DNA from 2 places in the Paenibacillus sp. GM2FR genome. Region 2 is predicted to be linked to the other one. Evidence: riboswitches for the same ligand, from Rfam matches in the RefSeq annotation. Region 2 holds a riboswitch; the other holds the start of a gene.
The links. A riboswitch is a leader RNA that binds a small molecule or an ion and turns the genes downstream of it on or off. The one in region 2 is predicted to bind cobalamin.

Region 1 (15,405 bases), on a different contig from region 2:
AGTTGCACAGGTGTATGTGTTCTGCTATCCTTTAGGTGTAAATCATGTATTGTCCGTGCATTTTACGGGACATGAGATTCTTACGGATGAAGATCTCGCGGAGGTTGTAGAACAGAATCGTGAGCTGCTTCGTACCATCAGGCATTTAGTTGGAGGGGATTCGTCGTGAGCAGGAATGAGAAGAAGAGAACGTCAGGTCATCCGCAGGGGTCCGCCAATGGCAGCAGCTGGGTGGTTCGGGGACCCGTACCGATGATGAGTACGCTGAAATCCCGGAAGCGCTCGGTTAGACGCCCAAGCAAGAATAGTGTATATGTTGGTCCTTCCGTAGAAGGTGTAGATAAGAAATACGTCAAGGTCATCAGCGGAGCCGTTGACGATAATAAGCCCTCGTTTGCTTAATGAATTGCTATCATAGCCATATCTATCGTATGACAGAAATGACGAAAGACCGTTCGGGATGAGCCGGGCGGTCTTTGTTTTTTCTTTGTGCGCTTATACAATATAGGGACAAGGTTTGCATAACCAAGAACGAATCTATAAACACAAGTGGGGGATGCCATGTGAGCGGGGATACATTAACTTTTTTGGGAACGGGAGATGCCATGGGCGTTCCAAGGGTATATTGCGATTGCGAGGTATGCACGGAAGCCCGGAATACGGGAATCAATCGGCGTTTGCGCTCTTCCGTGATGGTGGAGTGCGGCGAAACGTCCTTCATGATCGATTGCGGCCCGGATTGGCGCTCGATGATGGAAGGGCTGGGAAAGCGGAAGATGAGCGATATGCTGGTTACGCACGCCCATTTTGATCATATCGGCGGCCTTCCGGAATGGAGCGATGCTTGCAGATGGCAGAGGGAAAAAGGTCGGTTATACGCCCCTGCCGAGGTGCTGGAGCAGATTGTACGCCAGTACCCATGGCTTCCACGCCAGATGGAGATGACGGCTGTGGACGATGGGATGACGCTTGGCGGCTGGGAGATTTCCTGCTGGAAGGTAAACCATGGCCAGAACGGGTATTCCTACGCATACCGGTTCCAGAAGGACGGGTACACATGGGTATACAACTCGGATTCGATTAATCTAAGCCTTGAGGAAAAGGAGCCGCTGAAAGGTGTGGATCTCCTGGTGCTGGGGACCAGCTTTGTTCATGAAACCGCCAAATTCGAGACGCGCTCCGTCTATGACATGAAGGAAGCGGCAGAGCTGCTCTCCGAGGTGAAGCCTCGCCAAACGGTGTATACCCATATGTCTCATGACGTCGATGTTCGGAAGGAGCTGCCTCTTCCGGAGGGAGTCCGTGTGGCGAGGACGGGGATGACCGTAAAGCTGAGTAAATGAAAAAAATAGTGAGTTTGTGTGACTAGGAGTGCAAAAATGTAGCGGAGGCGATTTCGCAGCCCAGTGGGATGCCTTGCACAGGTTTGAAGGCTCCGCTCTCTTACACAGACCTGGCCATGCCGTATCGATCAGGGTACAGCAGCTTGAAGCCGGCATGCTGGTACAGCTTGATTCCGGGCACGTCCGTGATGACGGTGACCTCGGCTCCGCTTGGTGCTATTTTTTTCAGGCGAGCCAGCAGTTCGGACACGATCGTATCTTCAAGCCCTTGATCCCGATAGGAGTCCGCAACCATAATATCCACCAGTTGAAAATAGAACGCGCCATCGCCCACGACCCTTCCCATCCCGATTAGCTGGTCATTGCCGTCTCGGGCTAGAAGGGACAGCAAGCTGCGGTTTAGCGCCGTCTCTATGGCCGAAATCTCAACCTCAGGCAGTCCTGCATCTAATCTTAGGTCCATGTATTCTTTACGCTGTGGACATTCTTCGGTTATGTGCATATTCATCATAATCAGCCTCCCGCTGTTAAGAAATGAGTTCCACTTGCCTCTACAACACTCAATATACAACATTGATGCAAGTGAGAAGATGCCTTGTAGCAAATTCAACCAAGCCGAGGATGTTGTCCCGTAGACCTTCTCATAGCACTTTAATGTTTTAATTTAAGGTTTGCCAATGGCCTGCGATTCTGGTAAAGTAGGTTCTCAATCGTGATTGGGGAGGGAACCGGCGTGCATTACTACAAGCCGAAAGATATCGCCAAAGAGCTGCAAATCAGCACGAGTGCTTTAAGGCATTATGAATCTTGGGGAGTGGTACCCCCTCCTGACCGGAACGAGAAAGGATACCGTTTATACACGCAGATGCATCTGGCCTACTTCCGTTGTCTCCGCGCCATGTTTCCCGGGTTCGGTTACGCGGTTACTTATGATGTGATTCGCCACATTCAGAAGAGGGAGATGGATGAAGCCCTCTGGATCGTGAATGGGGAGCAAGTCAAGCTTCAGCAGGAAAAAAATATTGCGGGCGAAACGCTTGCCTTGCTCGAGAACCCGGAGCTTAACATTATCAAAGACAGAAAGCTCAAAGCCCATATGACGATCGGGGAAGTCGCCGAACTGACCAACGTGGAGTCGTCCGCCATCCGTCACTGGGAGAAGGAAGGGTTGATCACCCCGGATCGAAATCCCGAGAATGGATATCGGCTGTACAGCCCATCGCAAGTCAGGCAGATTTTGCTGATTCGCTCGCTAAGGCGCACCGTGTATTACTTGGAGAGCATCAAGGAGATTATTCAGGCCGTGGAGCATCAAAGCATTGAGCAGGCCCAAAAAATGGTTCGCGAAGCGTTATCCGTCATTCATAAGCGGAATCTGCAGCAATTTAACGGCATCCATAAATTGATGGAGCTGTGCATGGAGGTAGGCCTGCTGGAGTTCAACGATGCGGCACTTCTGAAGCCGATTCTAACATTTAACCCGGACCGGGAATGATGGATAGGCCGAGACGGCTTTCCGCTGCCCATTTACTTGTTAATGAACCCATGGACTCAATGTATAGACATGAACAAGCCCCCATGGATATCATGGAGGCTTATTTGCGTATATCTATTTGTCCCGGATATTAACCTCGGTTAAGCACGAATTTATCAATGACATGTTTCACGCCGTCTTCGTTATTCCCAAGCGTTACGTAATCGGCAATCGCCTTAAGCGGCTCAATCGAATTGCCCATAGCGACGCCAAGTCCGGCGGCCTCCAGCATTTCGTGATCGTTCCAGGAGTCGCCGACAGCGATGGTTTCCTTGAGATCGCAGCCAAAATGATCGGCTAGGAAGGTGAGGGCATGTCCTTTCGTGCCTTCCTTATGCATGAATTCAAGAAAATGAGGCTTGGATTTGGTAATATGCACTTCATCGCCCAGCAGCTCGCGGAATACAGGGATCAGTTCATCCAGATAGTCGGGATCGTCAATAATGAGCATTTTCGGGGTCGGCTTCTGAACCATCTTCATAAAATCAGGCTCGATATAATACGGCGTCCGGTTCAGGGCGCAGTAATCGATCAGCTTCTGGTTCTCTTCACGGGCATAAAGCTTGTCATCGATGTAGGTTTGCAGATGGAGATTATGCTCTACGCAGTATTCATACAGCTTCACGGCAGCGTCGACGGGAACGAAGCGTTCGTAGAGAACCTTTTCGTCGAGCAGATTTTTAATTAAGGCACCTTGGTAGGTGATAATAGGAACATTAAGTCCGGTTTGACGGGCAATTGCCTGAGCCGACGCATAGGCACGTCCGGTTGCCAGTGTCACAACGACACCGTGGGCTACGGCTTGCTCAAGCGCCTGCTGGACGCCGGGGGTTACTTCCTTATCGTCATTGATCAGGGTGTCGTCAATGTCGATCGCCATCAATTTGTAAGTTGTCATGGGTATCTCTCCTTTGGATTCTGTCTCTGTCTTTAACTCTATTGTACCTTCTGTGGCGCAGACTTCAATTCCGCAATCATCATTCCTGCCAAAATGCATAGACAACCGATGCCGCCGGTGAGCGTAAGCCGCTCTCCCGCAAACAGAATTCCGGTCAGTGCGGCGAATACCGGCTCCGTTGCATAGATGATGGCCACCCTGGACGGCGTCGTATATTTTTGACAGACAGTTTGGATCCAGAAGGCGAATGCGCTGGTGGGTCCGATGGATACCACCAGTGCCCACAGCACGTTCGGTTGGGTTAGCTTGTCCATCAGGTCGGTTACATTGCCGACATGTTCGGTTAGTGCAGATGCCGCTAAGCTAAATACCCCCACGACAGCCATCTGGAGCGCCGCCAGCAGCAAAGAGGGATATCGACCGGCATACACGCCCGTATAACCAATATGGAGCGCAAAACCGATGGCGCAGACGAATACCAGCAAATCCCCCTTATTCAAGCTCATGCCGGAACCCGTGAAGGTAAGCAGATACAGACCCGCTGCCGCAAGCAAGGCACTGATCCAGGTGAATCTGGAGATGGAGTGCTTTAACAGGGCATAGGATATGAAAGGGACCAGCACGACGGACAAGCCGGTAATAAAGCCTGTATTGGACGTGGTTGTGTACAGAAGGCCCGCGGTTTGAAAGGCGTATCCTATAAATAAAAAAAGACCCAGCAGGCAAGCATGCAGCAGCATTTTGCCGGATATTAGCTTCCACTGGCTCCGGTAAAAGAGGGTGATGATCAATGCAAGGAGCAGGGCCGCTCCCAAAAAGCGGACGGAATTGAAAGCCATCGGCGGGAGCACGCGGACCGCATGCTGAACGATGAGGAACGTAGATCCCCACATCATAGCCACCAGAAGCAGGCTGAGATCGGCAATTCGTGAGCGATTCACTCGGTAGTCATCCTTTCTTGAAGATGTGAAACTCCTGATGAGATTCCCGTGCATTCGTCCCTGGTCGCAACCTTGGGCAAGTGATCAAATTGTATCCCATATCAGAGAATCGGACAACCATTTTTAAGCCTAACCCAAGTGGAAGGGGTAGACAAAAAGAGGATGATTTTGCTATACTATTGAACCGAACGTATATTCTCATAACCCTGGGCTATCGGACGTGAAGACGGCAACGATCCATCGATCCCATAGTCAGCATTGAGCTTAGAAAGGAAGATTGTCATCATGATGGGCAGAGCTCATTTGATTATTAGCACAGGGGTCACGTTATCCGTCATGGGCATGAGCGGAGTGCCTGTCACATTGCCGGCTGCCGCAGTGGCTTTGGTTAGCGCACTGCTTCCCGACATCGACGAGCCCAACTCCCTGCTGGTTCGCAAAGCCATTCCTTCCGGGCTGCTGCGAATCCTTCAGCTGGCGATGATTGGCGCAGCCATCTTCGTTGTCTTCTACGGCAAGGAGTATGCCCCATGGAACATCGCCCTGGCCGGGCTGATCGGGGTTGTTTCGTACCTGCCAAGCCGGACCCTGCGCCATATTGTCATGTTCCTGATCGGTCTCGGACTGATATCCTTCGGGCAGGACTTCAGCCCATGGAACACGATCGCAGGCAGCGTGCTCATTGCAGGCTCCTTGGTAACCCACCGGGGGTTAACCCATACCGTCTATGCCGCAGCCGGATGGACGGGTCTGCTGTATTTTGCATCGCAGGGCAAGATCGACGGGGAAAGTCTGTGGTTTGCCGGCGGTTTATCCTACTCGATTCATTTGCTCGCAGATGCACTGACCAACCGCGGAATTCGTCCGCTTCCTCCATTCAAATGGAGAATTAAACTGAAAATCATGAGCACCGGAAGCAAATGGGGACGCACGGTAGAGAATGCATGCATTGTGTTGACGCTGGTCCTTGTTTGGTATGTGTTTATGGCCTCCTCTTGATCCGAGGTATTCCTGTTTGAAATGAAAGAGCCTCCCACCCTTATGCAAATTGCACACGGGGCGGGAGGCTTATTTAGATTTCAGCCGGATCTATTCCTCAAGAAAGATGAGGCCGATTAGATCGTCGAACTCCAGGTTGCCGAAGTAATGCTTGACGTCGATGCCGGATAGCGCCGTGCGCACCGCGGTTTCTTCATACCGTTTGCCGCGCAGCAGGTTTTCAATATCCGCCACATCGCCGACGCCGAAGAAGTCGCCGTAAATCTTGATCTCTCCGATATGCCCTTCACGGATGTCCATACGGATATCGATAATGCCCACCGGGAACTTCTTGGCATGCTTCACATTGCTTTCAGGGGATAGTCCATAGTTCCAATCCCAATTCTGGTAGCGTTCTTTCGAAATCTGGTTGATGATCTCCCAGTCCTTCTCTTGAAGGACATATTGGGGTACTTGATCAGGCTCCATACCGAAAATCGAGCGAAGCAGCTCCGCGCGGAACTGTTCAATCGTCATATCCGTACCAAGCAGCTCCTTAATGTTCGCCACGCGGCTGCGGACGGATTTGGTGCTCTTGGATTTGAATTTTTCCGGATTGGCATTCAGCGATGCTTGTACATCATCCAGGTTCAGGTCAAACATGAGTGTGCCGTGGCTGAACATGCGTCCCCGCGTCGAGAACTGCGCGTTCCCCGAAATTTTCTTCTCGCCGACCTGCAGGTCATTCCGGCCGCTGAGCTCGGCGGGTACGCCCATCTTTTGCAGGAAGTTGATGACCGGCTGCGTGAACTTCAGGAAGTTGTGGAAGGACTGTCCGTCATCCTTCGTAATGAAGCTGAAATTCAGGTTGCCGAGATCATGGTAAACAGCCCCGCCCCCGGACAACCGGCGTACAACCTGAATGTTGTTGTCACGAACGTATTCCTGGTTGATCTCTTCGATCGTATTCTGATGCTTTCCGATAATAATGGAAGGCTTGTTGATATAAAAGAGAAGGTAGCTCTCGTCCATGGACAAGTGCTTCAAGGCATATTCTTCAATCGCTAGGTTAATGGATGGATCATGGATCCCCTGATTATCGATAAATAGCATAGTATCCTCCGTCGTCACAATTCAAAATGTGGTGCTTCCAGACTATTGTAAACCAATTTTAAGACAGAGACAAAGCATTCCATGTTGACGAGTCAGGGACGGTAGCGACATAATGATGGCATTACATAACGGCAGGGCTTGCAAGAGCCAAGGCATGGAACAGGAGGAGCCCTTATGAACGACAAAAAACAACCCTTGATCGAGGTGTACGGCCACGGAGGGGACGTGGAGACGGCGGCTGCCGCATTCGGAAGGCAAGCCTCGGCTTTCCTGGATTACAGCGCCAATATTAACCCGCTCGGACCGCCGCAAGGGGTAATTACGGCCATACAAGAGGGAATGAGTGCAGTCATTCGTTATCCGGATCCGGGACACCGCAAGTTTAAGGAGCTGCTCGCAGCGGAGTTAGGCACCGATCCCCGGCGAATCTTAGTCGGCAACGGGGCGGCCGAGTGTATGGCGCTGTTGTTAATGGGCCTTACGCCAAGGACTGTGGGCGTGGTTGACCCGTGTTTTTCCGAATACCGGGAGTTGTCCTTAAAATTTGGCTCGGACATCCGCTCCGTGTGCGGACATCCGGAGAGGGACTGGCGTGCAGACAAGGCGGATGTGATGGAGCTGTTGGCTCGCACGGATCTCGTGTTTTTGGGACAGCCCAACAATCCGAACGGGGTTCAGTACAGCCTTGAGGATATCCGTGAAATAGCGGCATGCGCAGAGCAAGAAGGGACCTGGCTGGTGCTGGATGAAGCCTTTATCGACTTTATTCCGCTTGAAGACAGACAGACCCTGATGCCAGAGCTTCATCACTATCCTCGAACCGTGATTGTCCGATCGATGACCAAGTTTTATGCGATTCCGGGTTTGCGGCTCGGGTATACGGCCGCGCATCCCGATGTGATACGCAAGATGGCAGGCAAGCAGGTGACATGGAGCGTCAATGGACTGGCGCTGCTTGCAGGAGAGGCATGTCTTGGCAGCGGCAGGGACTACGAGCAGAATACGCTGCATTTGATTCGCGCAGAGCGCGAGAAGCTCATACGGGGTGTACGAGCACTGGGGCTTGACGTTACGCCGGGGGAGGCCAATTTTCTACTCATGGAGCTTCCGCGGCCCTGGAATGCCGAGATGTTTCAGTCGGAGATGGGGAGACGCGGCGTGCTTGTCCGCAGCTGCGCCATGTACCCGGGCCTCGGTGAGCGTCATATCCGGCTGGCCGTTAAACATGTCGAAGATAACGACAGGCTGCTTGCCATTATGGCGGAGGTTTTTGGGATTTCCTCTGAAGAAGAAGCAACCTAGGGTATCAAGCGGCAAAAAAGAGTTTGGGATCAGGCGGATTTAGATCATAGAGAGCAGGGAGAGAGAAGCATGGCCGTACCTTTTCTGAAAGGCAAGAATCGCTTATATCGTTCGAATGCGTGGCAAGGAGCGGTGGTGTCCCTCGAATCGGAGCAGGAACAGCCGCATATCCGCATATCGCTTCCGGAGCCGGCTGCGTTTATTAGCAGCGCTATATATGGCGGCGGATTCGTACGTTTGGATCATATCGTGAACCGTTATGTGGACCGGCATTATGATTGCAGCGACCCCGTGAACGATATGTTTAACTTTATGGGTGCTCACGGTTATCCGGCTGAATCCACAGCTGGATTGATGACGGCGGTAAAACTGAAATATGCCTCCATCCGGGAAGAGCGGAGTGAACAAGTTTCCATCCTTTGCTGCACCACCGCCGGCGTGGGCAATGCAGCCCGTGCCGGGTCGAGCCGGACGACCTTTGCGGCTTACCAGCCGGGCACGATTAATATTATGCTGCTGATCGACGGGATGATGACGCCGGCATGCATGCTGAACGCCGTGTTGACCGCGACGGAAGCGAAGGCCGCCGCGCTGCATGACCTGGGCGTGAAGGATCATGAAACCGGAGCCGTCGCGACCGGGACGACAACGGACGCCATGGTCCTTGGGGTCAGCGGCAATACAGCCTATGGCGTAAATCACCATTATGCCGGAACCGCAACCGATCTGGGCGGCATGATCGGCCGCCTTGTCTACGAGAGTGTTACGGAAAGCATTGTCGCCGAAAGAGAGGACCGGATATGACCGTCGTGTGGGTCATTTGGGCTGCGGTCGTGTTGGACCTGCTGATCGGAGATCCGAGATGGCTCCCCCATCCCGTCATTGGCATGGGGAAAGCCATCCGCCGGGTTGAAGGCTGGATTCGCCATTGGGCGACTTCCGCTCAGAGCCTGAAGCGGGCGGGGATACTGCTGCCGGTGATCGTGGCCGGCGGCTCCTTCGTGCTGGCGTGGCTGCTGCTGGAGCTGTGCGCGGCGATTCATCCTTGGCTTGCGTGGGGGGTGGAGATCGTGCTTATTGCGACTACGATTGCCATCAAGGGGCTGCGAGAGGCAGGATTGGAGGTCTACGGCCATCTTCGCTCCGGCCATATCGCGGAGGCCCGGCGCGCGCTCAGCATGGTTGTCGGGAGAGACACCGGCCATCTGGATGAACCGGAGATTGTGCGTGGAACGGTGGAGACGGTTGCGGAGAATATCGTGGATGCGGTCATCGCTCCGCTGTTTTTTGCTCTGATCGGGGGAGCGCCGCTGGCGATGGCCTATCGGGCCGTAAACACGCTCGACTCCATGGTCGGTTATAAAAACGAGAAATACCAGCATATCGGCTGGGCATCCGCAAGGCTGGACGATATGGCCAATTGGATACCGGCACGCCTGACCGCAGGGCTGTTGACCATGGTAGCTGCGATGTTTTCGCTGCAATGGAAAAAAGCAATCAAGATGGTCAGAAGAGATGCGCGAAAGCACCCCAGTCCGAACAGCGGCTTCCCGGAATCGGCCGTTGCCGGTGCTCTGGGCATTCGTCTGGGAGGCGAGAATTCCTATCAGGGTATCATCTCGTTCCGGGCTTACATGGGGGATGCTGATCGCCCGCTTGAAGCGGAGGATATCCGGGTGACCAACCGTTTGCTGCTGGGCGTATCGGTTTTGTTTACGTTACTGGGTACCGTGGTGCTCGGACTTGTTGCCGCATCAGGAGGAAGGTTATGGATATGAGGATCACGCTGCATCTGGTCCGTCATGGCCGCACGCTGTGGAACGAGGAGCGCCGTTATCTCGGTCACGAGGATCAAGGGATTCTGAGGGAAGGCAGACAGCAGCTTCTCCCGCTGCGGGAAAGGTTTTTTACCGGGCAGTTTGTCCGGATCTATTGCAGTGATCTCCTTCGATGCAGGCAGACGCTGAATGTTATCCTATCGGATTCAACAATGGCTGCTATTCCTGATGATGAAGCTTTGGGCAGGTTTATACCGGGTGTCGAGTATGATCCGCGCCTGCGCGAGCTTGATTTCGGGGATTGGGAAGGGAACACCTACGAGGATTTGAAGTCGGATGCCTCCTATCGGCGCTGGATTGATAACCCTGCAGAAGTTACGCCGCCGAATGGGGAGAGCTGGGAAGCGTTCCGTTCCCGGGTTCAGGCATTTTTGACCGGATTGTCTTTGGATTTGAAGGAACTGTTGCATGTGGAGGAAGATCCGGATACCCTTGTGCAGGCAGAGGCAGAGGCAGAGGCAGAGGCAGAGGCAGAGGCAGAGGCAGCTGGCTACGGCCTGGGAACACAGAGAGCGGGGCTTGATGTGCTTGTGGTCACCCATGGGGGCGTTATCCGGCAGATCGCCGCAGCCACCCTTCCGCATACGGAATTCTGGGGGACGCAGGTATCGCCGGGCGAGGAGCTCAAGCTGCAATTGACATGGGATGGAGAACGCTGGCAAGGCGTACGGGTAAGCGAATAAATGAAATCGTATGATATCGGTGCGGAATGGGCGATAACGGGATGAATCCGTATCCTGATGCATTTGAAACGACCGAAACTTTCGGTTGTAAGAGGAGGGTTTATCGCCTATAATCTTGGGCAGAGAAACCATGCTTGGCCTATCATACATAAATTCATATTATTTGCGAGGGTCCCGGACAGAAGGCGTTATTGTCTTTCTGCCGGGTTAATAGGGAAGCCGGTGCAAGTCCGGCACGGTCCCGCCACTGTGAAGCAGGGACTTCTCCATATGCCACTGAGCCATAGCGCTTGGGAAGGCGGAGAAGTCGTTACAGCCTGCAAGTCAGGAGACCTGCCCTCGGCGAATGAATGACGGTCCTTCGAGGAGAGGATTACGTTTGCCGAACCCATGCAGTTTGTATGGGCGGAAGTTTAAGGCGCTATCTGTGAACGGTTATCCAGATGTCCTTATGTTAAAACGTAATCCCTGAGTCCTTGTTTACGAGGAGTCAGGGATTTTTGCTTCTTTTGGAGTATGACGATTGATGTTTTTCTCCCGGTAAGGATCAGTTGAAGGAATGTAGACTTGCAGCGCCAGGTTCTCAATTATGTATAGGGGGATTTCAAGAGATGAAAGCATTGAACAAAACATGGTCCGTACTTCTGGTAGCCATACTGATGGCCCTGGCCTTGGTCGGCTGTGGAGGCGAAGAAGCGGCGCCGAAGGATACAACGCCGCCTGCACAGCAGGAAGAGCAGAATAACGAAGCGCCGGCAAATTCCGGCGAAGAGCTTAAAACGGCGTATCCGCTGACCGTTAAGGATTCAACCGGGGTTGAAATGACGTTTGAGAAAGCTCCGGCCAAAGTTGCATCCCTGACACCGTCCGAGACGGAAAAACTGTTCGCCTTGGGCCTGGATGAGGAAATCGTTGGCGTGTCCGATAATGACGATTATCCGGAAGCGGCCAAATCCAAGCCTAAATTGGGCGGGTTTCAAGTGAATGAAGAGGCTATTATTGCAGCCGATGCCGATGTGGTATTTGCCGCTTCGATGAATGCCCAGAATGCCGAGAAATTGCGTGAGCTTGGCGTTACCCTGTTCGTCAATGATCCGAAAACCATTGATGCCGTGATGGAGAACATCGAACTGATCGGGCAAATTACCGACCGTCAAGCGGAGGCGAAAGCGGTCGTGGATCAGATGAAGCAGGAATTGGCTACCGTTACGGAAGCCGTGAAAGCCGTGAAGGATGAAGACAAGAAGAAAGTATACGTAGAATTCTCTCCGGGATGGACTGTCGGCAAGGGCGAGTTTATGGATGAGATCATCACCTTAGCTGGCGGCGTCAACGCAGCCGGCGATGCGGAAGGCTGGTTCGAAATCAGCGAGGAAAATATTATCGCTGCGAACCCCGATGTCATTTTGTACACGGACGATGTGGTAGATGAAGCAACCAAGAAAACATTGGATCAGCTGATTAAGGAGCGAGGCGGCTGGGATCAGATCGATGCCATCAAGAATGATCAGGTCATTTCCGTGGATGCGAACCTGCTGAGCCGTCCGGGTCCCCGTGTGACGCAAGGGTTGATTGAAGTGGCGAAGGCCGTTTATCCGGAACTGATGAATCCATGAGTAAAAAACTTGCAGGATTCGGTGCGGCCGGCATACTCCTATTACTGTTAACCTTGGTTGTCAGTCTCGGAATCGGCTCCGTGCACCTGCCTGTGAGAGAGATTGGGGCGATGCTGCTGCACCGGCTGCCGGGAATCGGCGATTCCATCGTTCCGGGCTGGGAAGCTTCCTCCGAGCAAATCCTCATGAAGGTGAGATTGCCGCGGATCCTGCTTGGGATGCTCGTTGGAGCCTCCCTGGCGGTGGCCGGAGCCGCCTTTCAAGGCGTACTTCGCAATCCGCTGGCGGATCCGTTTACGCTCGGTGTATCCTCGGGTGCTGCGCTTGGCGCAGCATCCCTGATTTTTTTCGGGATGGAATACTCCTTTGCCGGAGGTTACACGCTGCCGCTGGTAGCGTTTATGACCGGAGCAGGCACCCTATGGGCTGTTCTGCTGTTGGCAAGGGATCAAGGAAAACTGCCGATCCACGGGCTCATTCTGTCCGGTGTGGTGATGCAGTCGTTTCTGGGCGCCGTCGTTTCCTTTTTGACGGTCATGTCCAAAGATACGGTAAACCAGATCCTGTACTGGACGATGGGGAGCCTGAGCATGCGTGGATGGTCGTATACGGCCATCCTTTTCCCGTATTTTATCGCAGGTTTTATATACTTATGGAGCAGGTCCCGGGCGCTTAATATTTTGTCGCTGGGGGAACGGCAGGCCGCCCATATGGGCTTGAATGTGGATCGGCTGAAGACCAGCGTGCTCATCGTGGCTACCCTGCTTGCCGCCGCAGCCGTGTCGGTCTCCGGCGTGATTGGATTCGTGGGACTTGTGGTACCGCATATGATCCGGCTGATCACCGGCTCCGATTATCGCGTCATTGTTCCACTGTCGGCTCTGGGCGGCGGGATATTCATGGTCTGGTGCGATACGGCGGCACGGTCCGTGCTGGCACCAACGGAAATACCGCTCGGTGTGGTTACGGCATTCATAGGCGCTCCATTCTTTGCGTATTTGCTATACCGGAACAAAAAACGGCGCAGGGAGGGTTTATCATGATTACAGCTCAAGGACTTGGCAAAGCCTATGGCAAGGTGCCGATTCTTGAAGGCGTGGACCTTCATATTGCCGAAGGGGAATGGTGGGGAATCATCGGTCCGAACGGAAGCGGTAAGTCTACCTTGATGCAGCTGTTATCCGGTGTGGAGAGTCCTACGAAAGGAATCGTGACGCTTCGGGGGAAGGCGCTTGGACACTATAATCGAAAGGCACTGGCCCGGATCGTGGCGGTGCTTCAGCAGGAAGGGCTTGATCCTACCGATTTTACCGTCCGGGAAGTGCTGGAGATGGGAAGATTCCCATTCCTGAACTGGCTTGGCCGTGAAGAAAAGGATGCAGCACCGCTCATTGAGGCCGTTATCCGAAAGCTGGATCTGCATGGACTGGAGGAACGGCGGCTTACCGAGTTAAGCGGCGGTCAACGCCAGCGTGTAGCACTTGGCAAGGTAATGGTCCAGGAGCCTTCGCTGCTGATGCTGGATGAACCGACGACTTATCTGGATATCCGCTATCAGCTACAATTCATGGATATGGTGGCGGAGTGGCGGAACTCGTCCGGGATTACGGTGATCAGCGTACTGCATGATCTGAATCTGGCAGCTCAATTTTGCGACAACCTGCTGGTGCTTGATCAGGGAAAGATCGCGGGGGTTGGCAAGCCGGAGGAAGTTTTGACAGCGGCGTATATACGCCAAATCTTTCGGGTGGAGCCCTCGATTGTCGCCCATCCCGAGAATGGTGCTCCGCAGGTGCTGTTAACGGCGAATAGCACGTGGTCCTGACCGATGTTGCCGCATGTTCCGCTGGGGATGTAAGATTTAGGAACAAGATATGAGGAGGTCGTTTCATTGACGGATACAATCGTGAATCGTTTAAATCGCATCATGGCAAACATTAAACCGCTGAGCGTGGAGGTGCAGAACGAAACAGCCGCTTATTTGGATACGCTGACGAAGCCTCCGGGCAGTCTGGGCAAGCTGGAGTCGCTAGCGATCCAATTAGCGGGGATCACAAGGAATATGAAGCCGTCGTTCACCCAAAAATCCGTCGTTGTCATGGCTGGTGATCATGGAGTCTGTGAAGAAGGAGTCAGCGCATTTCCGGCTGAGGTAACGCCCCAGATGGTCATGAACTTCCTGAATGGCGGAGCGGCTGTGAATGTGCTGGCCCGTCAGGCGGGGGCAAACGTGCATTGTGTGGACATCGGTGTTGCGATCGAGCTGAACCATGAGAAGCTGATGTCGCGGAATGTCGGCAGAGGAACCGCCAATATGGCCAAAGGGCCCGCGATGACAAAGGAAGCGGCACTGCAGTCCATTGTAACCGGTGCTGAGGTAGCCGCCGAGTTGGTATCGCAAGGAACGCAAATGTTCGTGACCGGGGAGATGGGCATTGGGAACACGACACCGAGTGCGGCGATCTTCTCCGTTCTGTCCGGCAAACAGCCATCTGAAGTCGTGGGCAGGGGAACCGGCGTAACCGATGAACGGCTGCTACATAAGATTCGAGTTGTGGAACAGGCTATACAAGTTAATCGACCTCATGCCGATGATCCCCTCGACGTGCTCGCCAAAGTTGGAGGTTATGAAATCGGCGGGTTGGCTGGACTGATTCTGGGTGCGGCTGCCCATGGCTGTCCCGTTATCATTGACGGCTTCATATCCAGTGCGGCGGCGCTGGTTGCCAAATGCATCTGTCCGGACGCCCTCCCCTATATGATTGCCTCTCATGTTTCGCATGAACAGGCACATGTTCTTCTGTTGAAAGAGCTGGGGCTGCATCCGATGCTGCAAATGGACATGCGTCTTGGCGAGGGTACAGGCGGAGTACTGTGCCTGCATCTGGTCGAGGCGGCGTGCCGAATCATGAATGAGATGGCGACGTTTGAGAGCGCCGGAATCAGCGGAGGGTCCATATGAGCCATCGTGGAAGCGTGTTGGTAACGGGTGGGGCCAGAAGCGGGAAGAGCTCATTCGCGGAGAAGCTGTGCATGAAGCGCTCGGAGTCCGGAACGTACGTGGCGACTGCGCAAGCCTATGACGATGAGATGAGGGAGCGGATCCGAATTCATCAAGGCCGTCGGCATGATTCCGCCTACGGTTGGGAGACGGTCGAG
Region 2 (15,405 bases):
TCGTTAGCAAATTCATTCCATTTTACCGACTGACCGGGAAGAAGACATTCGATTTCCTCGGATTCTTGACGGTGGTGGCCGGCAGTACTCTTTTGCTGCTCTCCTTCAGCCATGGTAACGACTGGGGCTGGGGATCCTGGAAGACGCTGTCCCTGCTCCTTTCCGGCATCTTACTGCTGCTGTTCTTCATTAATTGGGAACTGCGGATTTCATCCCCGTTATTGCAGCTTAAAGTGTTTAAATTCCCCCGATTTCGGTACAGCTTAATCCTGAACTGCATCGTGACGATATCCCTGTATACGGGAACCTTGCTGGTGCCGCTCTATTTGCAGACCGTGCTGAAGCTGTCTCCGATGGATACCGGATTGATCATGCTGCCGGGCGCGATTGTCATGGCAGCTGCGTCGCCGATTATCGGAAAATTTTATGATCGGATCGGTCCGTTCCGGCTGGTGATCACGGGAGTTCTCATCATTGTGGCAGCCACGCTCGCTTTCAGCGGAATCGGCACCAACACGTCGGTTATGTACATTTCCTTGCTGCAGCTGGTTCGCTGCCTTGGCATAGCATTATGCAATATGCCGTTAACGAACGCAGCGATGAGCGCGGTGTCCAGCGAATATTCAGGTCACGCATCGTCCATCACGAACTGGGCCCGCCAAGGGCTCGCTTCGTTATCCATCGGCATATTCAGCGCGCTGGTGGTATCCAGAACGTCCTATTACATGGGCGCGGGGGCTTCGACCCAGCGTGCCGCGACAACGATGGGCATTGATGACGTGTTTATGATCGGAACGATGGTGGCGGTTATTGCCATACCTCTTACATTTTTGTTACGGGTCAAAAAGAAAAAATCGGCTCACCCTGTCGCGCTCTGATCCGGCGTTCGTCGGCCATGTGGAGAAGAGGATCCTTCGAGCTGTTGAAGCTTAGCGCAAGACAGGGTAACCCGAAAGGGATCAAGCGATTGGACGGGTTGGTTGAACTGCATCATTGGCGTTATGCGAAAACCCCAAGCATGGTCAAAAAGGACGTAAACTGATGAGAGAGCGGCTGAAGGGCTGCTCTCTTTTTTTGCTTTACGCCCGTCAATGGCTGGGACTAATTATGACAACGCTGTTCTTTTATTCCATTCGCGGTCTGTGGTAGGGTGAAGTATACGAATGCAGGTGGTAGGAGGAGCTTATGGAATTTATACGGAAGCTGTGGGTGTTCGGTTATCATCAGGCCTTGTCCTGCATATTTCCGGTTATGATCTTCGGCGCGCTGGGACTGACCAAGGTGGTTGAGATTCCGGGTTTGCCGCGGTATGACCTCATCCTTTTCATATGCGTCTTGGCCCAAATCGGGATGCTGGTGAGCAAGCTGGAGACATGGGATGAGCTGAAGGTCATCTGCGTCTTTCACGTCATCGGTTTGATGCTGGAGCTGTATAAAGTGCATATGGGCTCGTGGTCTTACCCGGAGGAGGGCTGGAGCAAAATTGGCGGGGTCCCGCTGTACAGCGGCTTCATGTACGCCAGTGTAGCCAGTTATATATGCCAGGCTTGGCGTCGAATGAATTTGCGCATTACCGGCTGGCCGCTGCCTGTGCTGACCGTGCTGATCAGCGCAGCGATCTATGCCAATTTCTTTACCCATCACTACGTGTGGGATGCACGCTGGCTTCTCACGGCACTGCTATTCGTGGTTTTCGGCAGAACCATGGTGTATTTTGACGTGGACGGAAAAACCTTGCGGATGCCGCTGGTGCTGTCGTTTCTGCTGATTGGCTTTTTCATCTGGATTGCTGAGAATATTTCCACATTTCTCGGAGCCTGGACTTATCCGGGTCAGGAGCGGACATGGAGTCTGGTGCATATCGGCAAAATCAGCTCGTGGTTTCTGCTGGTGGTGATCAGTGTCATCATTGTTGCCCAACTGAAGCATCTGAAGCAGGGCAGAGGACCGGCCAAAAACAATCCGAAGGGAACGGTCATGTGAATCCAGTTGGATTTGATCATTCATGCCAAATCATGTATCCTATGGTTCATTAGATTATGTAAAGCTAACGTTGCGACTCGAGCTGTAAGGCGAGCGATTTTTGCATGAACATAGATGTTTAGCATAGATGAACCGCGCGAAGCAGAAGGGGGTATTCACATGAAAAAAAGATCATTGGCGTCTTTGGCAAAAGGCATGGGATACTCCACCGCTGTTTTCTTTGATCCGTCCGATTATGGGAGAAGTGTGTCCAAAATCGGATATTCAGCGATCAAGGATCCTTCCATTCGGTGACCGAATGAGGATGCAGTGGAATTGAACACCACAGGTCGCTTGCTTGTGGTTGCATAGATCGGCATGTACACCACAGGTGCGCTGTGGTGTTTTTTTGCATTTCTAAATGATTCGAACAAAGGAGAGGTGTACCATGTTCATGCAAGGGAAACAGATTTATGTCAGGTCGGTAGAGGAATCGGATGTAGAGGCACTGCTGAAGCTTGAGCTGGATAACCGGGATTTTTTCCAACGGTTCACGGGCTTAAGAGGAGACGAATTCTACACCAGTGAAGGACAACTCGAACGGATTCGAAAGGCCCGGGAATCCAGCGAGGCGGATCAGGGGTATCTCTATGTGATTGGACTGCGGGACACCGGAGTGTTGATCGGCGAGATTATGCTGACCGAAGTGGTGCGGGGGAATCTGCAGAGCTGCTGGATCGGTTATTTTCTGGACCAAGACCATAACGGAAAGGGCTATATGACCGAGGCGGTTCAATTGGTAGTGAAGTTTGCCTTTCAGGAATTGAAGTTTCACCGGATTGAGGCCGGCGTGATGCCGCACAACCTGGGCTCGATCCAAGTGCTTTTGAAAGCCGGATTCCATAAGGAGGGCATTGCCAGGAAAAACGTAAAGATTAACGGAAAGTGGGAGGACCATCAGACGCTGGCTATTTTGAATGAAGCCGATGAGGAGCAGCCGTCTCCAATTCAGCGGTATAATCCGCCTGTTATCGCCCCGCCGATCGGGCCTTATACCCATGTAACCCAGGTTCCGAGAGGGGCCGGGCTGGTGGTCTTCTCCGGTCAGGTGGGAACCGATAGGGAAGGGAACTTGCCGGAAGATATGAAGCAGCAGGTGGAGAATACCTTGGCGAACATTGAGAGGTTATTGGCTGCGGAAGCGATGTCGGCGGATCATATCGTCAAAATCAACATTTGGGCGGCTCAGGAGGTCGACTGGGATCACTTCCACCAGGTATGGGAGAAATTCCACGGGGGGAAGGCGCCGGCCATGACGATGGCCTACGTGCCGGCACTGGCGATGCCGTCCATTCAGGTAGAGATCGAGGTATGGGCAGCCAAGGGGTAGCACTTATAAACCGTAAGTAAGAGAAATGGACTGTGGCCGATCATATGTAGTAATAAAAAAACCTCCGTGGATTCCTGTTAAGGGATCACGGAGGTTTGTGTTTATGGAGAGGAGCTTATAGATCGTCAAAACCGTTGTCGTCGCCAACTTTGCCGTAGTTACGGGATTTAGCTTCGAAGAAGTCGGTCTTCGTTGCGTTGAGGGCTTCATCGGAGAAAGGCTTGATCCACGGCATGCAGTTAACGTCCACGCCTTCGTAGGCTTTTTCCAGACCCATCATGGTGATGCGACGGTTTGCGATGTACTTGATGTAATCGCCCAATTCGTTCAGATCGATGCCGCGCACATTGCTGAGCGTGTAGTGGGCCCAGTTGGTTTCGAGCTCGACGGCACGGTCGATGGTGCGGTACAGGTAGTCGATGTTCTCTTTGGAGTTCAGCTCAGGGAAATCCTTGAGCAGCTGCTTGAACACTTCGGCGAAGAAGTAGCAGTGCTGGTTCTCATCACGCTGAATATAGGAGATCATCTGGCTGGTTGCCATCATCTTCTGGTCACGAGCCAAGTTGTAGAAGAAGGCAAACGTGCTGTAGAAGAAGATGCCTTCCAGGATCAGGTCCGCTACCATCGCTTCGAAGAAGGATTGCGGCGACGGATTGTCGCGGAAGTTCTGGTAAATGTTCGAGATGAACTGGTTGCGCTCCAGAAGTACCGGATCATGCTTCCAGTATTCAAAGATTTCCTTCTGCTCTTGCTCCGACACGATGGAGGAAAGAACATAGGAATAGGATTGGTTGTGAACCACCTCTTGCTGACCGATGATGGCTGAGATGGCTTCGAGCGACGAATCGGTGAAATAACGCTTCACGTCGCTTACAAACATCGTCTGCATGGAATCCAGAACAGCGAGCAGGGAGATGTTGATCTTGAAGGTGCGCTGCTCTTCAGGGTCCAGGCGGGGGAATTGCTGCGCATCCTTGGACATCGGAATCTCGTCTGCGATCCAGTGGTTCAGCAGCAGGACCTTATACAGCTTATACATATGAGGCATCCGAATGTCGTTCCAGTTCAAGATCCCGGAGCATTCACCTTCAATGACGCGAGTGGAGCGGTTGGGTGCTTCGGTGTTAAATATCTTTTGCATTTGCATGCCGATTTTCTCTCCTTGTATATCATGATAGGGCGGCGAATAGGCAAAGCTGAGGGACAATTCCCAGCATATTCACGGGACGGGTATCCATCTCCAGCCGCTTGTTGTCCGCCCTTTGCCTGAATGTATTTTTAAGGTTGCAAAGGACTCCCAAATGCGGACGTAAACTCTTCCGATTGGATACCCTTACCCTTGTAGTCTTCTATTTAGAAAGCTTATACACTCCTGCTATGCGGGGAACACCCGCATGCAGCCGTTTGATGCTTGTTTGCACCGCATGAGAAGCGATTCCCGAAGGGAGAGCGATCCACGCAGGCAGTAACTCAACAAAACGCACGAAGTAGCTCAGTAGTCCCGCACCGCATGAGAAGCGATTCTCAAGGGGAGAGCGATCCCAGCAGACAGCAGCTCAACCAAACGCATGAAGTAACACATGGTCCCTGCACCGCATGAGAAGCGATTCCCAAGGGGAGAGCGATCCCAGCAGACAGCAGCTCAACAAAACGCACGAAGTAACACATGGTCCCTGCACCGCATGAGAAGCGATTCCCAAGGGGAGAGCGATCCCAGCAGGCAGAAGCTCAACCAAACGCACGAAGTAACACATGGTCCCTGCACCGCATGAGAAGCGATTCCCAAGGGGAGAGCGATCCCAGCAGACAGCAGCTCAATTAAACGCACGAAGTAACTCATTAGCCTCCGCACTACATTCCAGCGTTCCCGAAGGGAGAAAGCGCTCCTAGCCACCAGAATAACGTAGAAGCGCCTCATTCACACCATGCACACCTTGCGGGTGTCCAGAGGGCAGAGCCCTTGGGGCCCTCCCTTGGAAGGGAGGGTTTGGGTGGGTTCGAAATTAGGTCTATCGACAGTTAGCTAGCACAGCTTTCGCACTCTTCAATCGTCAGCGCACGGCTGCGTACATAGTACGTGGACTTGATGCCGGCTTTCCAGGCATGCAGGTGCAGCTCCAGGAATTCCGAAGCCCGGATATCAGGGCGGACATACAGGTTAAAGCTTTGCGCCTGGTCAACGTGACGCTGACGGGCGGCAGCCATTTTGATGGACCAATGCTGGTCGATCAAGAAAGCCGTTTTATAGTACCAGATCGTTTTTTCGGACAGATCCGGAGCCGGGTTAGCCACTTTATAGGTGGTTTTTTCTTCATAAGACAGAAGTTCGTACAACGGATCGATGCTCGCCGTGGAACCCGCGATGATCGAAGTGGAGCCGTTCGGCGCAATGGCAAACAGCCATGCGTTTCGGACACCGTTCGCTTGTACTTCTTGCTGCAATTCGCGCCATTGTTCGGTGGTTACGAATTTACCTTCATGCTCGCCGTCGGTGTAACCGCGGAACGTGAAGTACTCGCCGCTCTCCCAGTCGGAGCCTTTGAACTTCGGATAGTGGCCTTTTTCCTTGGCCAGCTCCATGCTGGATTTGACGAGCAGGTAGTTGATGTGCTCATACAGGTTGTCATTATAGGCAACGGCTTCGTCGGATTCCCAGCGGATGCCTTCCAGCGCCAGCAAGTGGTGCAGACCAAAGGTACCGAGACCGACCGCACGATATTGGCTGTTGGTGTATTGAGCTTGCAGAACTTCAATATTGTTAATGTCGATGACGTTATCCAGCATGCGAACCTGGATCGGAACGAGACGCTCCAGCACACCGGCAGGTACAGCACGAGCCAAATGGATGGAGTTCAGGTTGCAGACAACGAAATCGCCAGGGATTTTGGAAATCACGATCCGGGTTTGGCCGTCTTTCGTAACCAGCTCCTCTTGCTCAACGACCGTCGGAGATTGGTTCTGCATGATCTCGGTGCACAGGTTGGAAGAGTAGATCATGCCATGCGCAGAGTTCGGGTTCGCACGGTTGACCGTGTCGCGGTAGAACATGTACGGCGTGCCCGTCTCAAGCTGGGATTTCATGATGCGCTTCATAATGTCGATGGCTTGTACCGTAATGCGCGGCAGCAGCGGGTTCGCCACGGCTTCAGCATACTTTTGACGGAATTCGCCTTCGCCTTGACCTTGATCATAGAAGTCTTCCAAGCCCAGCGGACGGCCGCTCTCGTCTTTCCAGCCCATGATTTTCTTCACTTCATGCGGACAGAACAGGCTCCACTCTTCACGTGCTTCTACAGCCTCCATGAACAGGTCAGGTAGACATACACCGTGGAACACGTCATGTGCTCTCATGCGCTCGTCACCGTTGTTCAACTTCAGATCGAGGAAGGACAGGATGTCTTTGTGGAACACATCCAGGTAAACGGCGATTGCGCCTTTACGAGTTCCCAATTGGTCAACGCTAACAGCGGTGTTGTTCAACTGGCGAATCCAAGGGATAACGCCGGAGCTGGTGTTCTTGTGACCGCGGATGTCAGAGCCGCGTGCACGGACTTTACCGAGGTAGACCCCGATGCCGCCGCCCATTTTGCTGAGACGAGCGATATCCGTGTTGGAATCGAAGATTCCTTCCAGGGAGTCGTCCACGGTATCGATGAAGCAGCTGGAAAGCTGGCCGGCTACTTTTTTGCCTGCATTAGACATGGTCGGCGTAGCAGCCGTCATGTACAGGTTGCTCATGGCCCAGTAGGCTTCTTTGACAAGGTCAAGACGCTTGTCGGCAGGCTCGTTGTGCATGAGGAACATCGCGATGACCATATAGCGTTCTTGCGGAAGTTCCATGACGCGACCGTCAAAGTCGTTTGCCAGGTAACGCTCAGCCAGCGTCAACAGACCGATGTAATCAAACAGCAGATCGCGGCTTGGATCGATGTATTCGCCGAGCTCTTCGATTTGTTCTTTGGTGTAGCTGGTCAGAAGATCCTCGCGATAGATGCCTTTCTGTACAAGCTCCGTAATGAGCGGGTAGAAGGCACCGTACGGTTCCTCCGGATAGGCTTTGTATCGGCGGTTGGTGGCCGCTTTTTTATATAAAGAGGTCAGAAACGAACGCGCAGCTGCAAACTTCCAATTCGGCTCTTCCTTGGTTACAAGCTCAAGGGCGGACATCGTGAAGGCACTGCTGATTTCTTCGCCGGTAACTTGCTCACCGCGCAATTTGGCATTGACGCCGCGAAGCAGACGCTCCTTATCGAGCATGTCCAATCCTTTTAGAGTCCGGTCGGCATAGACGGAGAGACGAATTTCATCAAAGGCGAGCTGACGGTTGTTCGGTTTAACTACGAGCTGGGGCATGAATAAATTCCTCGCTTTCTTCGGGGGAAATATGAAAAAGGACATCAAAAAAACATTTTCTAAAACCCGCGGGCAGGCTTGAAAATGTCCGTGCGCTGTGTTTCGAAAATGACGTTTGCCATAAGCCCGTGAACGGGCAAGATGTTATGTACAGACGCAAGTTTAACGAACACTTACCTAAAACCCCGTAGGTTGGTGTCTATCTGTATATAGGCAGGTCTCCTGACTTGGGCTTCTTCCCTCGACATTGCCTTCCCCGGGACCTTGCTCCGGTTCCTCGGTGGCATATGTCGTATGCGGATGGCAGATGTTCATAAACAGCCTAAGAGCCCTTACAGTGGCGGGACCGTGATGGATTTACACCATGCTTCCCTATTAAGCCGGACTGCCTTATAGGTTGATCCGGCACCTACATACACTATATTTGGTTGTTGTTAATCTAATTTAACCCAATATATTGTGTTTGTAAACCATATTCTTAAAATTGAACGCAAAAAGAATTATAGCAAACGAGCGGTCATTGTGCCAGTTAAGAAACTGCCAAAAGGCCATAACATTTCCTGAATTGTGACCAAATGCGACCTTTTCTGCGCTGATACCACGTATATTATCGTTTTGACAAAATAAGATGTATTCGTATGGACGAGACAAGGAAGGAACACCATATCTTGTGTGGAGCTAAAGACGGACGGACTTTGATATGAAGGGCTAGAATTGATATGATAACTGTATCCGGAAGTTTAAAGCATTCCATAACAGATGAGATGGGAACGAGGGAGGTTTTAAAAGATGGCTATAGCGGAGGTAACGGTGATTCCGATCGGAACCGCAACAACGAGTTTAAGCTCTTATGTTGCCGAGATGCAGCGTATATTGAAACAGCAGGATGGAATATCCTATGAGCTGACTTCGATGAGTACCATCATCGAGGGAGAGCTCAGCATGATCTGGCGGGCGATTGAGGCTTTGCATGAAGCACCTTTTCTGTCCGGTGCCCAGCGCGTATCGACTTCCGTGAAGATCGACGACCGCAGGGACCAAGTTTCCTCGAGCAAACAGAAGATCCAGTCCGTGCAGGAGAAGTTAGGCGGGTAATGCCGCCATTTTCGGAGGATATTTCCGTAAGAATAGGGCTTGCATTTTGTTGCTGAAGTATTATAATAATTTTTGTTGTTTCGTGAGGAATAACATCGAACCACATTTGCTGGTGTAGCTCAGGGGTAGAGCAACGCACTCGTAATGCGTAGGTCGGGGGTTCAATTCCCTTCACCAGCATCTTCATAAACATAAGTACAGCGCGGCTTCCCGTTTTTTCGGGGCCGCGCTGTTTTTGTGATCATTGTTAAAGATAGTTTTAAATTCGCCTCCAAGAATGAATTTCCCGTAGCTTTTATATATTGATCAACCTTAGCAGTAGCAACTCAAATATCTCTGGCAGAAAAACTCAGAATAAAAGCGAGCAGGAGCACTGCAAGCGCCGGGAATCATCCCGGCGCTTGCGCATGCGTCTAGCTAGGGTAAGAAATCTTTTTTCTCCAGTGCATGGTCGACGATACGAATTTCGCTGATCCATCCGTTAAATACGCCGTCCAGCTTATTGGCATACTGGCTCGCGCCGATAATCCACGGTTTGCCGATCGTGGCAATGCCCCGCGGCTTCGTGTCGGGATTGCGCAGTACTTCCACGCCGTCGATATACATCTTCGTTGATTGCCCCTCGTTGACCAGCGCGATATGGTGCCAGCTGTCGTCCATTTCCCAGGACCAACTCGTTTGCTCGCTTCCATAATTGAGCGGGAAGGACGCCCATTGAATTTCACGCAAGCTTGAGACAGCCAACGTTGCTAGCGGAGCCTCGGCGTCGCCTTCTTTCTTGCCAACGTCCTGTCCGGTGCCGTACCGGCCCAGAATGCCCATCCAGGAATGCTTGTCGGCGTCAAAATCAGGCCCGATCTTCACGACCGCTTCAATCGTATATCCGTTCGGGAATGTCAATGCATTGATAGGTGCTTGATCGGACGTTTGCAAATACGAGCCTTTCTCTTCCGATTTGTTGTTGAAGAAGCGAATGCCCGAATTGCTTTGCGGATTTTGCGCATTTCCTTTGTACCAGACCAAATCGCCTGGCTTGGCGTCGCCTTCGTCGATACGGTACAAATCGTTGCCTTTTCCGGAAAGATCTTTGACCGCTGCTCCCTTGCCTGCCACAGCTTGTCCTTCAGCGGCCGAACGGTTGTCCATTTGCCAGTAAGCGACTGTACCTTCTACTTTCGGTACTTCTTTATTGACAGAAATGTTGGGCTGAAATCCGGAGAACCGTTCTTCAAAATCCATCGCGACTGTAAAATCGTTAAAATCGTCTACTAATCTCTCCTCATCGAACGGGGTTCTTTGTTTCTCCGGCATTCCCATAACCCATGGGGAGAAGGAGGATGTATGAATGCGGTTTTTCTCCATATCGAATTCAAATGTTCGTAACATTCCGTTGCCGCCATGGAAGGCGCTCTGATAATCAACGACCATCATAACGACGTCGTGACCTTTGTTATTTTTCTTGATCGTGTGAGCATAACCATGATGATGACCGTTTACGGTGAGGAAGATTTGATCGTTCTTCGCGATCAGCTTGTCCCATAGAAATTGCCCGTGATCTGTCATGACGGCTGATTTTTTGTCGTTGGAAATGTTCAGCAGTTGGTGGGTGAACACCATGACCGGGTACGTTGGATGTTTGTCGATTGCTTTTTGAGCCCACTTCAACGTCTCTTCGGACGCTCTCCAATCCAGGAAGAGTGCCATGTACTTTTTCCCGGCCCCATCAAAAATATAGTAGGAATTAAATCCGTTCTCAGAATGGCCGGTAAAACCCGGAATGTTCTTCATCCGGTCTGTCGAAAAATAGTTCAAAAACGGTTCCTTGGCCAAATCCCGCTCGTTGTCGTATTGCTGCGAGTTGAGCACGTCATGGTTTCCTGCCAAAAAACCGTACGAAAGCTTGGCTTTATCAAGTACTTTCATCGCTTCGTCGGCGTTGCGCCATTCGTAATCTTCATCAGCACGATCGACCAAATCTCCTAAATGTGCGGTGAAAACAATATTTTGTTTTTGCGCGTTCTTTGCAATCCAATTCGTTTGCGACAGCCAAAGCTCGTTTTTGTAGCGCGCATACTTTTGCGTATCCGGCAGTATGGCCATCTTGAAGCTATTGTCGATATCTGGGGAAGCGGCCGGACTTGCGGACGCTTCGAAACCGGACAGCAGTGCCGCAATCATCGTGACCGGCAACAGCAGCGCGAGTATTTTCTTGAATTTCTTCTTCATTTTGTCATATCCCTTCATCGATGTAATGGGTTGCGATAGGGACATTGTACGGAATGTGTGTTACCGGGATGTTAGGAGAGAAACCACTTTGTGTAAAGTGTGAATCATGGTCTGTGCTGATTAAATTTTCATTGGCAGTCAGCTGTCTGTCGCTTCCAGTGCGGACCCATCGGCAGTATATCGATCTCGGGAAACGGCGAGGACCTGGACAAACCGCCATATAAAAGATGCTCAAAGAACTAAAACTAGAATTCCAGCCACGAATAAAATGGATCCCAGAATCAGCAGAGGAAGTCCACTGGATTTGATATATTGAATGTAGTCCGAACCTGGTTCAGACTCGTACTTTATTCTCCAGATTCTATATAAGGAACCCCATGTGGGTTTGCGTATTCGCAATAAACCACGTATAAGAAACACGACAGCAAACACGATAAGTACAAAACCAGACATATAATCCGCCCCTCACCAAAGGCTCAATGAAAATAAAATGGTATTCATCCCAATTCATTCGGATTGCCATTTCTTCGGAATATCTGAATATGAATAGACCAAGCCAGATATGAATGGCACCGACGAACATGGTAAACCGTAGAATCAATCCCTTACACGACAATACGCAAATTTCAATTTCGGGGTTCCATTAAATGTAAAACAAGAGGCTTGTGCCTATGCTCAAAAGGTGACTTGAAACTGTATCTAGGCCCTTCAATATAGGCTCAAGCAAACACCGAATGCACCAGAGTGGAGTATCTTATATATTATACTCGTCCTTGCAGTAGGACTTACAGTTGCTTGCCTAATATAAGCGTGGAAGCATTAGTGGAAGAAATTGCTGCAGTTGCCTTCGCTGTAATGGATCACCGGGCTATTCAACAACCTACAAAGGCGGTGAATGATCGTGAAAAAGGTTTGGATTGACGCAGGGCATGGCGGGAAGGATTCCGGAGCAACCGGAAACGGCCTACAGGAGAAGGAAATCGTGTTAGCCGTATCTCTTGCTGTGAAGAAACGATTGGAAGCTGAATATGGCAATGTCCAAGTACTACTCTCCCGGTCTTCAGATGTGTTCCTTGAATTAGCCGAGCGGACTCGTAAGGCAAACGCCGCTGGTGCCGATATCCTAGTTAGCATCCATTGTAACGCGGGTGGCGGTGCCGGGGGCTTTGAGTCATATCGATATACCTCGGCAAACTCTGGTTCGGTAAAATTGCAGAATGTTATTCATACGGAGGTCATGAGTGCCATTAAACCCTTTGGAGTCATCGATCGGGGGGAGAAGGCCGCTAACTTGCATATGGTCCGTGAATCTAAGATGCCTGCTGTCTTAACCGAAAACTTGTTTATCGATGTGGCGGCTGATGCAGCCAAGCTTAAACGGCAGGATGTTATGGATTCTATTGTGCTCGGACATGTGAATGGCATTGGTAAGTATTTGGGGCTTCAGAAGAAAGAGGGGGCTGTTACGGTGGAGGATAAAGTAAATGTCATCGTAAACGGGAAGCAGATCGCGGATGGCAAGCTTGAGCATGGCGTGACCTATGTGCCGCTTCGGGCCATCGGTGAGGCATTAGGTGCCAAGGTGGTCTGGGATAACAAGACCAAGACGGCAACAGTTACAACCGAATAAAATACACCTGATTATTTTGAAATAGGAAGGAACAGTACTCCTCCATGCACATGCAAACCACCATTGGTGGGGGGAGTATATTTTGTGCCCCATCGAACAATTTATGTCCCTTTAATCATAATTTAAGCTCCCATTAATATTCGGAGTTTATGATAAAAGCACCCCTTAAAAAATATATCAGAAGCCCCTCTAACATTTCGGTTAGAGGGGCTTCTTTGGTTATCTTCCCTCGCCTGTGCAAAGGCGGATGTTGGATTGAATATTTAGAGTCCCAGCCATTTCGTGATATAAGCGGATACGGCTAGCTCCTGAAAATCCTGCCAGCTGCGAAATGGGGTATGTTCAACGATAAATGGATTAATCGTGTGTCCTAGTATGAATTCGTCAAACTCTTCATCTGTGCTTCCCTCATAACCTGCAGCTTTCAGCAAGTGACCGATCGAAGAAAACTTGGTATGTCTTTGAATAAATGATTCCGAGAACAGTTCTTCCACGGGCACTTCTTGTTTCATGTCCGAGAGCCTTGCGGCATTTTCGCGAATTTCTGATAGCTTCTCTTCATCCAGTCCGTCTAATCCACTGATCCCAGTATTCATTATGCCCACCTCCAAAAAGTTGCACGTCACTCTATTATACATATACGAGTATGCTGAATTATCGGATTCGCTTTTTTTTGAAGCAGGTATTGACTTGCTAGATTTATATAGGAAGAAAAGATGGAAATTCCCTAAAAAATGCTTTAAATCTTGCATAAGACAAAATGTCGAAATATTAAGAAAATAATAGAAAAATCATATATGGTATGATAATGTGGTATATATTACCTACACGGAGGTCAGTAAATGAGAACAAAGTTTGGTTTGATTTTGATGATTTGTGCATTTTTAGTTATTTCGGCATGCGGAAATAATCCTAGTAGCAGCGACTCGGCCAAGCAGAACGAAAGTGCAAATGCAGCTGGGGAGACTGTTAAGGATGAGCCGAGCAAAGAAGCAACAACAGAGCCAGCCAAAGAGGAGCCAAAAGAGGAACCAAAAGAGGTTTCTAACAAACCTGGAGAAAAATTCACCTTAGGTGATTGGGAAGTCGTGCTAGATTCGTTTGAGTTTGATCAAAAAGTAAGCGCAGATATGTTTTCATCAAGTGCTGATGAAGGGAACAAGTTCCTTATTCTAAATTACACGGTCACCAATAATGGTAAAGAGGCAAAGGATTTCACATCCATAATTGGTGGCGTAAGTATGAAAGCCATATTCAAAGAGGAATATGAGTATAACTATACGGTAACCATGATCGATGGGGATCTGGGAACAGGCAGCATCAAGCCTTTGGCTAAGAAATCCGGATTTGTTGTCATAGAAGTACCCGATAGCGTAGCTGATTCTAAAGAAAGCTTGGTAATCAAGCTTGAAGATCAGGACAAGGCACAAATCACATTACGATAACAACGAGAGAATGACCAACGCTATATTCTAGCACAATAAACGAACGCCAGCTCTGCATAGATGCAGAAGTTAGGCGTTCGTTTGCTTTTTTTACTTGCATATTATAATTATTCTTTACCTAGGAATGACTGTGGATTTCATGTAGACTGGTAATGATTTACTGCCGCCACGCCTTGCTAAATGGGGAATGGAGGTCCGTATATACTTGCTTGCATATGGGGGTGGGCACTGTGCCCAAACAAGAAAAGGTTTCAATGTCATGGCTGCTGCGGTATTTGAAACCGGTTAAAGGGCGGCTGATACTGCTACTCGTGATGCTGCTGACGTCGACAGGCTTGCAGCTTCTGAATCCGCAGATTGTCAAACGGTTTATTGACACGGCAGCCGAAGGCGGCGTTATAGCCACGCTGATTCAGCTGGCGGGTTTGTTTCTGGTCGTGGCTGTCTTTAACCAGCTGATTACCGTAGCTGTCAGCTATATGGGGAACGATATTTCATGGCGCGCGACCAACCGGCTTCGCGGCGATCTTTTGAAGCATTGCTTGCGGCTGGATATGCGATTTCATAATGTGAAAACGCCAGGCGAGATGATTGAACGGGTTGACGGCGACGTGACGAATATTTCGAATTTTTTCGCGATGTTCATCGTGCAGGTCATCGGAAGTTTTGTGCTGCTTGCCGGCATACTAGGATTTATGTTCACGGTGAATCTGCCGATTGCGATCGTCATGACGGTGTTTACACTGCTGTCCATTTTGTTCATGGTGTTCATCCGGAATATGGGCGTCAATTCTTCGAAGAATGAACGTGAAGCCAGCGCTTCGCTGTTCGGATTAATTGAGGAACGCATTGCCGGCATTGAGGATGTACAGGCGAACGGCAATGTGCCGTATGTGATGAATCGGTTTCATCGCATGATGCGCAGCGTGTTCCTGAAAGGAAGAAAAGCCTGGATGCTTCGCGTCGTCCCTTGGAATACCACGGTGATTCTGTTTGCCCTTGCGGTTACGGCTGTCCTGTTACTAGGAGTTCGCTATTATTTGATCGGTGAAATTACGCTGGGGACTCTCTTCCTAATCTATCAATATACGCAGATGCTGAATGACCCGATCGAAATGCTTGGTGACCAGGTGCAGGAGTTCCAAAAGGCAAAATCCGGCATGCTGCGTTCCAGAGAGCTGCTGTCCAATAAGAGCGAGATTGTAGACGGAGAACAAGAAGAGCTTCCGGAGGGAGCGCTCGGTTTGGAATTTGAGGGCGTCAACTTCAGTTATAACGAGGATAAACCGGTGCTAAAAGACATC

Region 1: it holds a riboswitch for cobalamin, as region 2 does, so the genes downstream of both, PAEVO_RS19365 (ABC transporter substrate-binding protein) here and PAEVO_RS24025 (ribonucleoside-diphosphate reductase subunit alpha) in region 2, are expected to answer to the same signal.

What each region holds. Positions count from the first base shown of each region.
Region 1 is NZ_MKZM01000008.1:4,269,819-4,285,223, reverse strand. Features, by position in the region: gene PAEVO_RS19430 (TIR domain-containing protein) at 1-169, shown strand, start outside; gene PAEVO_RS19425 (hypothetical protein) at 166-402, shown strand; gene PAEVO_RS19420 (MBL fold metallo-hydrolase) at 564-1,343, shown strand; gene PAEVO_RS19415 (GNAT family N-acetyltransferase) at 1,444-1,851, opposite strand; gene PAEVO_RS19410 (TioE family transcriptional regulator) at 2,077-2,838, shown strand; gene PAEVO_RS19405 (Cof-type HAD-IIB family hydrolase) at 2,969-3,775, opposite strand; gene PAEVO_RS19400 (DMT family transporter) at 3,814-4,716, opposite strand; gene PAEVO_RS19395 (metal-dependent hydrolase) at 5,002-5,715, shown strand; gene lplA (lipoate--protein ligase) at 5,806-6,807, opposite strand; gene cobD (threonine-phosphate decarboxylase CobD) at 6,982-8,109, shown strand; gene PAEVO_RS19380 (adenosylcobinamide amidohydrolase) at 8,179-8,913, shown strand; gene cbiB (adenosylcobinamide-phosphate synthase CbiB) at 8,910-9,887, shown strand; gene PAEVO_RS19370 (histidine phosphatase family protein) at 9,878-10,630, shown strand; cobalamin riboswitch at 10,783-10,985, shown strand; gene PAEVO_RS19365 (ABC transporter substrate-binding protein) at 11,242-12,246, shown strand; gene PAEVO_RS19360 (FecCD family ABC transporter permease) at 12,243-13,289, shown strand; gene PAEVO_RS19355 (ABC transporter ATP-binding protein) at 13,286-14,071, shown strand; gene cobT (nicotinate-nucleotide--dimethylbenzimidazole phosphoribosyltransferase) at 14,138-15,208, shown strand; gene cobU (bifunctional adenosylcobinamide kinase/adenosylcobinamide-phosphate guanylyltransferase) at 15,205-15,405, shown strand, end outside.
Region 2 is NZ_MKZM01000009.1:665,494-680,898, forward strand. Features, by position in the region: gene PAEVO_RS24005 (MDR family MFS transporter) at 1-878, shown strand, start outside; gene PAEVO_RS33960 (hypothetical protein) at 896-1,042, shown strand; gene PAEVO_RS24010 (DUF817 domain-containing protein) at 1,186-1,983, shown strand; gene PAEVO_RS34710 (hypothetical protein) at 2,143-2,277, shown strand; gene PAEVO_RS24015 (GNAT family N-acetyltransferase) at 2,411-3,352, shown strand; gene PAEVO_RS24020 (ribonucleotide-diphosphate reductase subunit beta) at 3,468-4,499, opposite strand; gene PAEVO_RS24025 (ribonucleoside-diphosphate reductase subunit alpha) at 5,372-7,705, opposite strand; cobalamin riboswitch at 7,901-8,133, opposite strand; gene PAEVO_RS24030 (MTH1187 family thiamine-binding protein) at 8,495-8,800, shown strand; tRNA gene PAEVO_RS24035 (tRNA-Thr) at 8,909-8,980, shown strand; gene PAEVO_RS24040 (LamG-like jellyroll fold domain-containing protein) at 9,218-11,026, opposite strand; gene PAEVO_RS24045 (N-acetylmuramoyl-L-alanine amidase) at 11,928-12,656, shown strand; gene PAEVO_RS24050 (hypothetical protein) at 12,920-13,252, opposite strand; gene PAEVO_RS24055 (DUF4352 domain-containing protein) at 13,499-14,101, shown strand; gene PAEVO_RS24060 (ABC transporter ATP-binding protein) at 14,332-15,405, shown strand, end outside.